2 regions of the Solibacillus sp. FSL W7-1436 genome follow, and region 2 is predicted to be linked to the other one. Evidence: a T-box and tRNA genes for the amino acid it is inferred to sense, from the RefSeq annotation. Region 2 holds a T-box; the other holds one or more tRNA genes.

Region 1 (7,562 bases), 1.4 Mb from region 2:
TGCGCTGCAAATCTTTTATTTACGCCCTTCCTTAAGTGAAGAAGAAGCAACTAAACTATTGAGCAGTGCAGGGAACATGTTTACACAAATTAGCGGTGGCGAATATGAAGTACATATTCTAGCAAAGGAAAATTCAAAAGTTCAATTTTAAGGAGTGGAATCATTTGAGTATTAACTTAGCTGAGGCAGTAAAATTAAAAAGTATAATAACGAAGAGAATTCAGGAACGCACAATACAAGTACATTCATTAACACATGTCATCATTGAAAAAGGCGAACAGCCAAAAACCCCTGACTATTCTCTTGAAATGCTTGAAGCTGAGCTAAAAGAGCTTCGCTATGATTCACGTAAGCTTGATGCCCTTATCTACCGTGCGAACATCGACAATACGGTTGTATTTAAAGATGAGGAAATGCCCATTGTCGAAGCGATTGAACTGGCCAGCCAATTGCGCGCAGAAGCACAATTTTGTAAAAATCTTGGTTCTGAAGAGAAAGAAGCTTTTTACCATAATTCCGGTGATGCAATGCTTTACCGCGTGGCGTTGTACGATCCAATGACATATCGGAACCGCGCAAACGAGCTTGAAAAGGAAGCACATCGCCTTTCCAATTTAATTAATGCCAAAAACTATCAAGTTGAAATCGACTTTGACGACAGCAATTATTTCTAAACCTGGGGCGGTGAGACTCCAAACTAGGTAATAACGAGCGATTTATGCTTCGGCATTTCCAACAACTAGTCAAACCAATCACTCTTTACCGTTTACAATGTTACCTTTCACTCATAACCAACCATAGTAAAGGCAAACACAAACTTTTAGAGTAATTTTGCTCGCTCGTTATTAAAAGACACCTGCTCACATTTGTGAAAAGGTGTCTTTGCTTTTAAAACATATAATTCCTATTCTACACCCGGTAAAATTCTTAATGCCTTTTCATCAGCGTCCAATATTACGTCCACACCTAATGGAATCGCAATATTCGGTTCGCAGTGGCCAATTTTAAACCCGGCCAACACTGGTTTGTTAAACGGCTTCAAATACCCTTCGATTACCTTCAATACATCTTCATAGCTGTATGTATCATCCGACATATTAAAGTCTGCTATAACAAAGCCTGCTGCAAGCTCCAGCTTTCTTGAAAGACGCAGCTGGTTCAGCATTAAATCAATTTGCTCGATTGTTTCCCCTATGTCTTCAAGCAGTAAAATTTTATTGCGCACATCAATTTCAAATTTCGTCCCAAGTGTACTGACAATACGGTTTAAATTTCCGCCTGTCAATTCGCCGCGTACAACTCCCGGCACAACGGTCGTTAATGGTGAAATACTTTCCGTATACTGAATTTCAATCGGTTGGAACAGCTGCTGGAACATCTTTTTAGAAAGAGTATCCAGCTCCCCTTTTGGACTGGACATCATCGGACCATGGAATGTCACTAAATTTGCAAACTCGTTTACTTGAGTATGTAGAGCCGTCACATCGGAAAAGCCCCAAATAATTTTCGGATTGTCCTCGATTAACGGGTAGCTTATTTTATCGATAATTCTTGAAACTCCATAGCCTCCCGTCAATAAAAAGACTGCCTTCACTTCAGGATCAACAATCATCTGATGGAAATCTTTAATCCGCTCCTCATCGGTACCTGCCAGATAGCCTTCATATGCCTGCACCGTATTTCCAAGCTTATATTTTAAACCCAGCTCTTCTAAAAACGCTAATTTATCACCTAATGATTCTATCTTAAGCGGACTGCTTAAATTAACTAAACCTACAGTATCGCCGTGCTGTAATCTTGCTGGTCGAATTTTCATGTTAATGACCTCCTTTTACTTCTGTCGCTATTGTATCATAGCGTTTTATGTAAAGCGCATTGCAAATTCCATGTGGTTGTCCCTATAATAGGTAAAATCATTTTTCCAATATAAGGAGATGTATAATAATGAAATTTCCACCACAGCTACTGCTCATTTTAGCTACTTTATTATGGGGCGGTAACTTTGTAATTGGACGAGCTGTTTCCGGAGATATTCCTCCGATTACACTTGCCTTTTTACGATGGATTGTCGCTTTTCTCGTATTTTTTCCTATTGCTTACCAACGTACGAAAAAAGAATGGCCTGCGCTCAGACAGCATTGGGATGCAGTCATCATTTTAGCACTAACAGGAGTAGCAGCCTTCAATACGCTCGTTTATATCGGTTTACATTATACAACGTCCATCAATGCATCATTAATGAATTCATCAACACCGATTATTATATACATACTGAGCTTCATCTTTTTAAAAGAACGGTTAACAAAATTCCAGTTGACCGGCACGCTGCTGTCATTAGCCGGGGTGCTCTTTATTATATCAGGGGGCTCCTTGCAAAGCCTGCTTTCATTTTCATTCAACAAAGGCGACTTAATCGTAATAATTGCGGTAGTGTGCTGGAGTGTCTATTCATTACTGATTAAAAAATATGCTGGTAAATTGCCTGGGTACTCAACATTTTTAGTGACGATCGCAATCGGAGCTATTATGTTACTCCCATTTGCCCTATATGAACAACTTACAACGTCACAGGCAATCGTATGGAACGCTTCGACAATCGGGGCAATCATATATGTAGGAATCATTGCTTCTATTATTGCCTTTTTAAGCTGGAACACTGGCGTTGTCTCTTTAGGCGCAAATAAAGCCGGTATCTACCTGAACTTTATTCCAGTATTCGCTACAATCTTTGCCGTCCTGTTTTTAAATGAGCAACTCCTTCTTGCCCAAGTAATCGGTGGGATTGCAGTTATTGCAGGGGTATTTATTTCAGCAATAAAATAAAAAGGAGTGCACATTGTATGCACTCCTTTACTTTATTTAACATCTGTATAAATAACGGTTACATCCGGATGATTGTGCAGAGCGCTTGCAGGGAAGTCTTCTGTTACTATCCCACTGCGCAAACGATCAAAGGCCTCTTGTTTTGAAGCACCCGAAATTAACAATACAATCTTTTTGGAACTCAAAATTGTCTTGATGCCCATTGTAATGGCATGTGTCGGCACATCGTCAATGGAATCAAAATAAACTTGGTTCGCTTCACGTGTAGATTGTGCAAGCTCTACAATATTTGTACCTAAATCGAAAGATGTCCCCGGTTCATTAAAACCAATATGTCCATTCACACCAATTCCTAAAAGCTGTATATCAATATTTCCTGCTGCCTTGATCATCGCATCATATTCAGCTGCAGCCTTTTCTAAATTCGTTTTATTGCCTGCTGGTAAATTTATATTTTCACGTTTCATATCAATATGATGAAACAGATGATGATCCATATAATAATGGTAACTCGACTCATTTGCCGGATTAATGCCGATATATTCATCCAGGTTAAAAGATTTCGCCTGTGCAAAAGAGATTTTGCCCTCTTTGTATGCTGCAACCAGTTCTTTGTAAAAGCCTTCCGGAGTCCCTCCCGTAGCTAAACCAAGTACTGTTGCATTATTCTTTTTCAATTGATCTATAAAAATTGTTGCGGCAATTTTACTCATCTCATCATAGTTCGCCGCTTCAATCCATTTCAAATTTGTTGCTACATTCATTTATCCAATTCCCTACTTCCTCATTAAAATAGACATTTATTATTATTTTAATAATATTTTCTTCATTTTATATGCCTTGCATTATAGTGTTCATTCTATAGTAAACTTTTTTAAGAAGCTAGAAAAAAACATCTTATTTCCTATAAAAAGAGCGTGTAATGCCGCAAAATATATATAATTTATGCACCTTCCAAATATAAACGGAGTAAGCGGATGAATATATTGAATAACTTTATTTCACTTTAGGAAGTAGAAAGACCCCTTTTACAATTTTATTATTTATAGAATAATTTTCTTCAGTTAATTTACTGCAATAATTTATTGTTACAGGATTTTTCAAAGGTGAATTGATGAAATAAAAGTTTATACTACATTTAAAATAAGTCACTGAAAGCCAAAAAAACCCTTCAAAGACTATAAAAGCTTTGAAGGGTTTTTTCTGTTGTATTGAACTGATACCGAGTGTGGGACTTGAACCCACACGCCTCGCGGCAACGGATTTTGAGTCCGTCGTGTCTGCCATTCCACCAACTCGGCAAAATAAGGTAAAAAAAAATCGGATTTCCGATTAAGAAAAATATGGAGGCGGCAACCGGATTTGAACCGGTGATAAAGGTGTTGCAGACCTGTGCCTTACCACTTGGCTATGCCGCCATATTTGGAGCGGAAGACGAGGTTCGAACTCGCGACCCCCACCTTGGCAAGGTGGTGTTCTACCACTGAACTACTTCCGCAAATAAAAAAATGGCTGGGGTACCTGGATTCGAACCAGGGCATGACGGAATCAAAATCCGTTGCCTTACCGCTTGGCTATACCCCAATATTCAAAATTTAATATAAAATGGGGCGACTGATGGGAATCGAACCCACGAATGCCTGAACCACAATCAGGTGCGTTAACCACTTCGCCACAACCGCCATTATAATATAATTTTAATACTTAAACCTAAATAAAAATGGGGCGACTGATGGGAATCGAACCCACGAATGCCTGAACCACAATCAGGTGCGTTAACCACTTCGCCACAACCGCCACTATATTATTTTAAGTAATTTTAAGTTATTTGGCAGGGGCAGTAGGAATCGAACCCACACTGACGGTTTTGGAGACCGTAGTTCTACCTTTAAACTATGCCCCTATCAAAAGGATGGTGGAGGGGGACGGATTCGAACCGCCGAACCCTAAGGAGCGGATTTACAGTCCGCCGCGTTTAGCCACTTCGCTACCCCTCCAGGTAATGGTGCCGGCGAAAGGAGTCGAACCCTCGACCTACTGATTACAAGTCAGTTGCTCTACCAACTGAGCTACACCGGCAAAAATATGGTGGGTTTGGACGGAATCGAACCGCCGACACTTAGAGCTTCAATCTAATGCTCTACCAACTGAGCTACAAACCCACAATTTAATGTTTTAAAAATGGCGGTCCCGACCGGGATCGAACCGGCGATCTCCTGCGTGACAGGCAGGCATGTTAACCGCTACACCACGGGACCATTTGGTTGCGGGGGCAGGACTTGAACCTGCGACCTTCGGGTTATGAGCCCGACGAGCTACCACTGCTCCACCCCGCGATAATATTATTTGTTTAATGGTGGAGGATGACGGGCTCGAACCGCCGACCCCCTGCTTGTAAGGCAGGTGCTCTCCCAGCTGAGCTAATCCTCCACTGCTGGATACTTCTTATGTATCTTTTTGGTGACCCGTACGGGATTCGAACCCGTGTTACCGCCGTGAAAGGGCGGTGTCTTAACCACTTGACCAACGGGCCTCAATATAAATAAGCCTGGCGGAGAGTAAGGGATTTGAACCCTTGATGCAGGGTTACCCGCATACACGATTTCCAATCGTGCTCCTTCGGCCACTCGGACAACTCTCCAAGATTTAATGGCTCCGAAGGCAGGACTCGAACCTGCGACCTGCCGGTTAACAGCCGGATGCTCTACCAACTGAGCTACTTCGGAATAATTTTATAACAGCCTAGCGACGTCCTACTCTCACAGGGGGAAGCCCCCAACTACCATCGGCGCTAAAGAGCTTAACTTCCGTGTTCGGTATGGGAACGGGTGTGACCTCTTTGCCATCATCACTAGACTATTTATTCGAAAGACATTACTTATTATACCATACTTTTCTTGTTTGTCAAGTATTTATTACAATAATTTTTCATTCTTTCAAAACTGGATAAACGGTTCATTGAATTTGTGCAATAAAATGTGGTTAAGTCCTCGACCGATTAGTATTCGTCAGCTGCATGCGTCGCCGCACTTCCACCTCGAACCTATCTACCTGATCGTCTTTCAGGGGTCTTACTTACTTGCGTAATGGGAAATCTCATCTTGAGGGGGGCTTCATGCTTAGATGCTTTCAGCACTTATCCCGTCCATACATAGCTACCCAGCGATGCCTTTGGCAAGACAACTGGTACACCAGCGGTATGTCCATCCCGGTCCTCTCGTACTAAGGACAGCTCCTCTCAAATTTCCTACGCCCACGACGGATAGGGACCGAACTGTCTCACGACGTTCTGAACCCAGCTCGCGTACCGCTTTAATGGGCGAACAGCCCAACCCTTGGGACCGACTACAGCCCCAGGATGCGATGAGCCGACATCGAGGTGCCAAACCTCCCCGTCGATGTGGACTCTTGGGGGAGATAAGCCTGTTATCCCCGGGGTAGCTTTTATCCGTTGAGCGATGGCCCTTCCATGCGGAACCACCGGATCACTAAGCCCGTCTTTCGACCCTGCTCGACTTGTAGGTCTCGCAGTCAAGCTCCCTTATGCCTTTACACTCTACGAATGATTTCCAACCATTCTGAGGGAACCTTTGGGCGCCTCCGTTACTCTTTAGGAGGCGACCGCCCCAGTCAAACTGTCCGCCTGACACTGTCTCCTACCCCGCTAAGGGGCATGGGTTAGAAGTTCAATACAACCAGGGTAGTATCCCACCGACGCCTCCTTCGAAGCTGGCGCTCCGAGATCTCTGGCTCCTACCTATCCTGTACAAGTTGTACCAAAATTCAATATCAGGCTACAGTAAAGCTCCACGGGGTCTTTCCGTCCTGTCGCGGGTAACCTGCATCTTCACAGGTACTATAATTTCACCGAGTCTCTCGTTGAGACAGTGCCCAGATCGTTACGCCTTTCGTGCGGGTCGGAACTTACCCGACAAGGAATTTCGCTACCTTAGGACCGTTATAGTTACGGCCGCCGTTTACTGGGGCTTCAATTCACAGCTTCGCTTGCGCTAACCGCTCCTCTTAACCTTCCAGCACCGGGCAGGCGTCAGCCCCTATACGTCACCTTACGGTTTTGCAGAGACCTGTGTTTTTGCTAAACAGTCGCCTGGGCCTATTCACTGCGGCTTCTCTAGGCTATGCACCCAAAGAAGCACCCCTTCTCCCGAAGTTACGGGGTCATTTTGCCGAGTTCCTTAACGAGAGTTCTCTCGCACACCTTAGGATTCTCTCCTCGACTACCTGTGTCGGTTTGCGGTACGGGCACCTCTCACCTCGATAGAGGCTTTTCTTGGCAGTGTGAAATCAGGAACTTCGCTCATACGAGCTCGTCATCACAGCTCAACGTTATAGTATGCGGATTTGCCTACATACACGCCTTACTGCTTGAACACGCGCAACCAACGGCGTGCTTACCCTATCCTACTGCGTCCCCCCATTTCTCAAACGGTGAGGAGGTGGTACAGGAATATCAACCTGTTGTCCATCGCCTACGCCTATCGGCCTCGGCTTAGGTCCCGACTAACCCTGAGCGGACGAGCCTTCCTCAGGAAACCTTAGTCATACGGTGCATGGGATTCTCACCCATGTTTCGCTACTCATACCGGCATTCTCACTTCTAACCGCTCCACCAGTCCTTCCGGTCTGACTTCAACGCTGTTAGAACGCTCTCCTACCACGCATACTCAAAGTATGCATCCACAGCTTCGGTGAATCGTTTAGCCCCGATACATTTTCGG
Region 2 (7,562 bases):
ATTCCAAGCATCGTATTTTTCAACGAGTGCATTGAAGATGAAGGCTTGAAAGTAAGCGGTTCTTATAATTATGAAGTTTACGAGCATATTTTAGCAGAATTGCTAGGAGAAGAATTAATTCGCCAACCGGTTCCCGCATTAGACGAGTTATTCGATCGATTCAGCACCCTTACAACAGCTGAAGTAGCCGAAATCTACTCGATCAATGAACAACTGGCAGAACGCGAATTGAAGAAACGTATGCTTCAGCAAAAAGTGGAACGCATCATGACTGACGAAATTACACTTTGGCGTGCAAAAGAACGCACACCCTACTAAATAAATTATAAAACGCACTTATACAATATTTTCACCAGCTATGCATACAAGCAGGCTGGTTTTTTTATGTTTTCCAAAGGTTAATTGAAACTCCGGCAGAAAAATGAATTCTTTTATAGTCGGGAGAATAGACATAGGTATATTTGCTCCTCTAGCCGGTCGCAATGGCCTGGATAGATCACTCGCAAGCATTATCAACAAGGAGAGTCTGGAAGCTGTTGTGAACGATTTAGGACCGTTTTGGATGTAAGTGCAGCAGCGTTTGTTTTATTTGCTGTTTGGATTGGAAAAGAAGAGGTTTCTAGGAGGGAAGCAAACAGTTATCTTGGAATGTAGAAAGCATCAAGTGAAGGTAGAAAGTTTCTTCTAGCATGGAGAACTTTTTCAAATTTGGAATACACGCCTGATTATGTAGAACGCCCTCTCCGTTTAAACTCGAATGCATGGACTAATAGAGAATAAAAACAAAAGAGGCGTCTTATTCTCGAGAAATAAGACGCCTCTTTTTCACAAAGGGGATGGGAGAAATGTTCACGTTCAAACAAAGGGGTGTATGTTTGTTATGTGATTTATTTCACGAGTATTACTCTATCATGGAATAATATTTCTTGCAATGAATCTTTCACAATTTCACAAATTCGCCATATAGTAAGCGTTTCCATATAAAGAAATGATGTTTAAAGTGAAATGTCATAAATTCTTCTTTAAATAACCACTATAAACACCGATATATAGGCATTTTCAAAACTTCCCCTTATAACGGTACCCACTAAAACAACCCGTTCAAATTTCACCACATTAAAGTAAATTCCCATTTTTTCAAGCAAAAAACGCACCTGAAACAGATGCGTTTTCACAAACTATTAATTATTTAATAATAACTTTTCAAGCTCTTCTAACTTTTCTTCGAATACTTTGCACGCCAATGCAATCGGCTCCGGAGATTCCATATCTACACCTGCCGCTTTTAATACTTCGATTGGGAAGTCCGAGCAGCCTGCTTTTAGGAAGTTGTTAATATAACGCTCTACTGCCGGTTCGCCTTCTTCTAAAATTTGTTTTGATAATGCTGTTGCCGCTGATTGACCTGTTGCGTACTGATATACGTAATAGTTGTAGTAGAAGTGTGGAATACGTGCCCATTCCAGACCGATTTCTTCGTCTACTGTCATTGCATCACCAAAGTATTGTTTGTTTAAATCATAATAGATTGATGTTAATTTTTCCGATGTAATCGATTCGCCTTTTGCATCCAATTCGTGAATCATATGCTCAAACTCAGCAAACATTGTTTGACGGAATACTGTTCCACGGAAACCGTCCAACCATTGATTTAATAAGTAGATTTTTTGCTTATCATCATCCAATGTTTTCATTAAGTGATCGAATAATAGTTCTTCGTTACATGTTGAAGCAACTTCCGCAACGAAAATCGAGTAATCTGCATATTGATACGGCTGGTTGGCACGTGAATAATAACTGTGCATTGAGTGGCCGAATTCATGTGCCAATGTATAAAGGTTATTCACATTATTTTGCCAGTTCATTAACACATACGGATTTGTGCCGAACGTTCCGGAAGAGTATGCACCGCTGCGTTTTCCTTTGTTTTCAAGCACGTCTACCCAACGGCTTTCCAGACCTTTTTGAACGGTTTCCTGATACTCTTTACCAAGTGGTGCAAAGCTTTCTACCATCGTTTTCTTCGCTTCGTCATACGTTACTTCCATTTTCACTTCTTTAACAAGTGGCGTAAACAGATCGTACATATGAAGTTCATCCACACCAAGCACTTTTTTGCGAAGCTCTACGTAACGGTGCAATGCCGGCAAATAGTCATGGATTGTTGAAACAAGCTGATCATACACTTTTTCAGGAATGAAGTTATTGCTTAATGCTGCATGGCGCGCCGATTTATAATTACGGACTTTTGCATTGGCATTATGCGCTTTTACATTCCCGGCTAATGTTGTGGCAAATGTATTTTTATATTGGCCGTAAGTTTTGTAAACAGCTTTAAACGCAGCCTCACGTACTTCGCGATTGTCGCTTTCAAGCATCGTAATATAGTTACCGTGCGTAATTTGCACTTCTTCTCCATCTTCCCCAATAATTTTCGGGAATTCCAGGTCCGCGTTGTTTAAAGCGCTGAATGTTTTACCGGATGTCGATGTCACTTCAGAAAATTGTGCCAGTAATTCTTCTTTCTCCGCAGATAAGATATGAGGACGGCCCAGGTTCAGTTCTTTTAGGCTTTGTTCATATAATGAAAGTGGTTCATAGCTTTCCACATAGCTGTTTAATGTCGCTTCATCCAATGCTAAAATTTCAGGAGTAATAAATGACCACGCTGCTCCTGCATTTGTAAGAACAGAGCGAATACGACCATCAAGATCCTGGTATTTACTGTTTGTAGTATCCTGATCATGCTTTAAATGAGAATACACATATAACTTGCTCAGACGCTCGTATAATGCATCGCTGAACTGCAATGTATTGTATAAGCTTTCCGCACTTTCCGCTACTTTCCCTTTATATTCCGAAGCTTTTTTAGATAATTGTTCTACTTCTTTCAGCTCAGCTTCCCAAGCCTCATCGGATTCAAAAATTGTTGTTAAATCCCATGTTAATTGCTCAGGTACTTCTTCACGCGTTAAAATTTGCTTTGCCATTTATTTGCCTCCTACTATTCCGATATTCGAAATTATAAATCTATTTAAACAATTTCAACATCCAAATGCAACCAATTCGTCGTACAGAACATTAAAAAGTTGTTGTTCGGGTATATTTTCATCCGGTTGCTCAACTTTAAGACATTTTAAAATTGTTAAATAATGTTCCACCGCCTCTTTCCGCTCATCCGTCAGCTCCATTTGATACCATTTGAAAAAATAAGGAATTGCCTGTACATTCATCGTTTCAGGTGTGAGCGCATGGCAGTTCATAAAATGAAAAAGCCCTACTTGCCATTCTATACAAAATCGATTAAAAGCATGCGTGTTGCAGACAGGAATCCCTAAAAAAATCGGCAAATCCGTCATCGTTAGCCTTAACTCATAAATAGAACGGAAAAAACGATCATTAACTCCTTTTTTGCTTAATAATAGGCGGGGCCGGATATACTGTTCACGGTATTTGCCGAAGTTTTTCAGAAGCAGATGAAATTGGGGTTTCGTTACTTTATCAGGAACTAGGAGCGGAAAACGTTGTTGATTGAGGGCTAACGGCTTAACAACTGCGAAATACTGTAATTTATGAAGATGGATTAAATTGGTGATATAGTAGAAGTTTTTGCTATTTACATCATAGGTGATGAGAAATTTCTGGTTTTTATACTGTTGCATAAATTGAGCGTTTGTATGACTGATCGAAACTTTTACAATACCTGGACTTTTAAATTTCTCCGGAGTGTGCAAAATCCAAATCGGCGTGATTCCAGCATGCAAATAGCCGCTTGTACGTTGTTGAAAAGATGGCTGTGCAATGGGGCTGCACTGAAACTCAATTGCATATTGCCGGTTTTTAAATGTGATGAGAATATCCGGTCGCTGTTGAAGCTGCGGCAAATATGGTTCAAGAACGGGACGTAGCTGAAGGTTCGAAAATTGGTGGAATAGTTGTTGTTTCCCAAGCAGATGTGCAGCAGATTCCCCTTCCGAAAACAAAGAAATGCAATCGCTGTTTTTTTGATGTGCAAAATGGGGTATTTTTATTTGGCCAGCCTTTAATAAAAGCCGTTCTTTACATTGGGGGCAGAAAAAGGATTGCTGCTTTTTTAATCTTTGCAGTTCATCCGGCGGCAGTTTCCTCGTTAAATGGAATAATTGCTGTTGTTCCGTCATGGCGACCAGCATTTGCTTCCACTCCTTTTTATCCATCTTAATGAAATGCATATTCCTTTTCAACTTATAAATAGTAACTATTGGAAACTGGCTTTTTGAAGTGTTTCCTCTTTTATTGCATGCCGTTTTACTTTCCCCTCCTTGGAATAAACACAAAAAAGCCACCTAATATCAGGTGGCTTTCGTAAACTGCTCTTCCTACTCAAAATACGTAATGATTGTTTCGAAGCAGTCTTCAGCAATGATTGTCTCCGCATACTCTTCAAGGCGGTGCGCTGTAATTTTGGAAGCCGGTAAATACTCAGTACACAAAGCGATAATATTTCTCGCTTCCTGGCTTTCCAAATCTTTTAAATCTACATATAAATAGTAGTAATCCTCCCATTTATACAACACAGACTCAATTCCTAAAGGTGCTGCACGTTTTGCAAGAGGTATTAGTTCGTCAATATCTTTAAATCGGAATCGGGCGTTTTCAAGCGATTGTTCTTCTTCTTTTGCCGCTTTGCCAATCGCATTGAAGATCGATTCTTCCATTTCATTTAATTGATCTGATATATGAAGGTCATCTTCAAAGTTGCCAGCCATTGAAGAAGTTTCGGAGTCATTACCTACAGACGCGCGTGTAACAACGACTTCCAATCCACTTTCTGAAGCGTTAATATGAATCCAAATTGGACCATCTAAATCGAAATAATCATCTGTATTTATTTCACCAATGATATCCCAGAAAAGCTCTTCACCTTTTGCGCGATTGTACCAGATTTCTTCACGTGTATAACCGCGGTCCTCGATATCACTATACGTAATAAATAATTTTAGCGTATTTTCATTAATGCGTTCGATGTCCATTAGACCTCAACCCCCTTCACAGTCATTGTATAGAACGTCGCTTTATTCCAAGTGGCATACAATATGGCGTTCTATTGCATCGGAACTTAGATACTTTTAAATATTAGAAGTATCTATAACTCTATTGTATGATGGATTGGATTAAAATGAAAAGGAAAAACATTATTCAGTAGAAATTATTTGAATTATTGAAATTGTATTGCACGAATCAATTTAAATCAAGTCCTTAAGGTCTCTTTCTAATATGTTCGAAAATAAAAAAAAGATGCTACAATTGCACAATATGCATCCGTAACATCATGAGCGGTATATTTAGTTAACCATGCGTTGGGCTTCTTGCAACTGGTACGCTCGTACTTTACGAGGCAGGAATCGACGAATTTCATCTTCGTTATAACCGACTTGCAGACGTTTTTCATCCAAAATAATTGGACGACGTAACAGTCCCGGATATTCCTGAATAAGCTCATATAATCTTTGTAATGGCAATGTTTCAACATCGACATTCAACTTCTGGAAAATTTTTGAACGCGTTGAGATAATTTCATCGGTACCATCTTCTGTCATTCGTAAAATCTCTTTGATTTCACTAATTGTAAGTGGTTCGGAAAAAATGTTGCGTTCTGTATATGGGATATCATGTTCCTCTAACCATGCTTTTGCTTTTCGACATGAAGTACAACTTGGTGAAGTAAATAATGTTACTAACATTGGCTCACTCCCTCTCTAATTGATTTCAATTCAATTACTAGATATTGCTCCTGTTAATGTAGAAGCACTAATGTATAAATAAAACTTAATTTAGAATTAATTTAATTTAAGATTATGTTCCCATTATACATGAATAACCCATGTTTGAATATACATTGTCAATAAATAATTCAACTTTCGTAATAAATTTTATTACGCATTTCTCTCTAATAAGCACATTTTCTATAATTTTGTGCCATAACAAATTTTACCCATAAAATAGTAAAATAAAACGTACAGATTTCCGAATTTTTTTCTCAATTATCAAATCTTAATTGAGAAAAAAATCAGATAATAGAGCGCCATTTCCTATAATTGAATTAACTATTTACTACTATTTCCATTTTTCCTTCGTTTTATTCCTGTTTCTTTAATAAAACGATTGCTTTCTTTTCATTAGTTACGTTATAATCCTTTCAAGATTATGAAAAAACGATGACGAAGAGTAGTACATTTAATGAGAATGCCTAGAGAGTCTGTGGTTGGTGCAAACAGATCATTCGTTAAATGGAATGGACTTCCGAGTTAGCTTGATGAACGTTTCTATTAGTAGTCCAGCTCGTCGCCTTCACGTTACGAAGCAAAGTGGCCAATTAAGGCAAGCTGGGTGGTACCGCGGATTTTAACATCATTCGTCCCTTCTATTTTCGAATAGAGGACGCATGATGTTTTTTATTTTCATTTGATTTTAAGGAGGAACACCCAATGAAAACAATCTTTTCAGGTGTACAACCAACAGGAACTATTACTTTAGGGAACTATATCGGAGCGATTAAACAATTCCCTGCTCTACAGGAACACAACAACGCGATTTATTGCATCGTGGATCAGCACGCAATTACAGTGCCGCAGGATCGTCTGGAGCTGCGTAAAAATATCCGCTCATTGGCTGCAATGTATATTGCATGCGGTATTGACCCGAAAAAATCCGTTTTATTTATTCAGTCTGAAGTCCCTGCCCATGCACAAGCCGGCTGGATGCTGCAATGTGTCGCTTCAATCGGTGAATTAGAGCGCATGACACAGTTCAAAGACAAATCAACAGGTAAAGAATCCGTTTCTGCCGCACTTTTAACATACCCGCCGTTAATGGCTGCCGATATTCTTCTGTACAATACAGATATCGTACCAGTAGGTGAGGACCAAAAGCAGCATATTGAATTAACGCGCGATTTAGCTGAGCGTTTTAATAAGCGCTACAATGATGTATTAACGATTCCTGATATTCAATTGCCGAAAGAAGGAGCTCGTATCAAGTCATTGCAGGAGCCGACTAAAAAAATGTCAAAATCCGATACAAATTCAAAAGCGACGATCCGCCTGCTTGATACAGCAAAAGAAATCGAAAAGAAAATTAAATCCGCTGTAACTGATTCTGAGGGGATCGTTAAATTTGATATTGAAAACAAACCAGGAGTATCAAACTTGCTTATTATTGAATCTGCCTTAGCCGGAACAGCAATTGCAGATTTAGAAGCAAAGTATGAAGGCAAAGGCTATGGTGATTTTAAAGCTGGAGTAGCGCAGGCTGTAATTGACCACTTAACACCAATTCAGGAACGCTATTATGCACTGATCGACTCACCTGAACTTGATGAAATTTTGGATGAGGGTGCAGTAAAAGCGAATGCCATTGCCTCTAAAACACTCAAGAAAATGGAGAACGCGATGGGCTTAGGCCGTAAACGACGCTAATCATCCCGCCGATAGCAACAAGCAGCATATACAACTCTGCTCCATGGACAATGTACATTAATACAGCATGCCATGAATAACCGAGCGTGCGGTAATTCAAGTATA

What was found. The T-box of region 2 lies ahead of trpS (tryptophan--tRNA ligase). A T-box ahead of a tRNA ligase gene usually reads a tRNA of that ligase, here a tRNA-Trp.
Region 1: it encodes a tRNA-Trp, which carries the amino acid that the T-box ahead of trpS (tryptophan--tRNA ligase) is inferred to sense. The anticodon was not compared.

Annotation. Positions count from the first base shown of each region.
Region 1 is NZ_JBBOWV010000001.1:804,807-812,368, forward strand. Features, by position in the region: gene MKX73_RS04055 (B3/B4 domain-containing protein) at 1-151, shown strand, start outside; gene MKX73_RS04060 (DIP1984 family protein) at 165-674, shown strand; gene MKX73_RS04065 (S66 peptidase family protein) at 905-1,816, opposite strand; gene MKX73_RS04070 (DMT family transporter) at 1,945-2,823, shown strand; gene nagB (glucosamine-6-phosphate deaminase) at 2,856-3,587, opposite strand; tRNA gene MKX73_RS04080 (tRNA-Leu) at 4,044-4,124, opposite strand; tRNA gene MKX73_RS04085 (tRNA-Cys) at 4,168-4,241, opposite strand; tRNA gene MKX73_RS04090 (tRNA-Gly) at 4,247-4,321, opposite strand; tRNA gene MKX73_RS04095 (tRNA-Gln) at 4,333-4,407, opposite strand; tRNA gene MKX73_RS04100 (tRNA-His) at 4,430-4,505, opposite strand; tRNA gene MKX73_RS04105 (tRNA-His) at 4,545-4,620, opposite strand; tRNA gene MKX73_RS04110 (tRNA-Trp) at 4,653-4,726, opposite strand; tRNA gene MKX73_RS04115 (tRNA-Tyr) at 4,737-4,820, opposite strand; tRNA gene MKX73_RS04120 (tRNA-Thr) at 4,827-4,902, opposite strand; tRNA gene MKX73_RS04125 (tRNA-Phe) at 4,910-4,985, opposite strand; tRNA gene MKX73_RS04130 (tRNA-Asp) at 5,006-5,081, opposite strand; tRNA gene MKX73_RS04135 (tRNA-Met) at 5,085-5,159, opposite strand; tRNA gene MKX73_RS04140 (tRNA-Val) at 5,178-5,253, opposite strand; tRNA gene MKX73_RS04145 (tRNA-Glu) at 5,282-5,356, opposite strand; tRNA gene MKX73_RS04150 (tRNA-Ser) at 5,373-5,464, opposite strand; tRNA gene MKX73_RS04155 (tRNA-Asn) at 5,474-5,549, opposite strand; rRNA gene rrf (5S ribosomal RNA) at 5,564-5,679, opposite strand; rRNA gene MKX73_RS04165 (23S ribosomal RNA) at 5,802-7,562, opposite strand, start outside.
Region 2 is NZ_JBBOWV010000001.1:2,215,546-2,223,107, reverse strand. Features, by position in the region: gene MKX73_RS10865 (DsbA family protein) at 1-318, shown strand, start outside; gene pepF (oligoendopeptidase F) at 1,182-2,990, opposite strand; gene MKX73_RS10855 (competence protein CoiA) at 3,045-4,172, opposite strand; gene mecA (adaptor protein MecA) at 4,359-5,012, opposite strand; gene spxA (transcriptional regulator SpxA) at 5,325-5,723, opposite strand; T-box leader at 6,189-6,405, shown strand; gene trpS (tryptophan--tRNA ligase) at 6,468-7,457, shown strand; gene MKX73_RS10835 (hypothetical protein) at 7,411-7,562, opposite strand, start outside.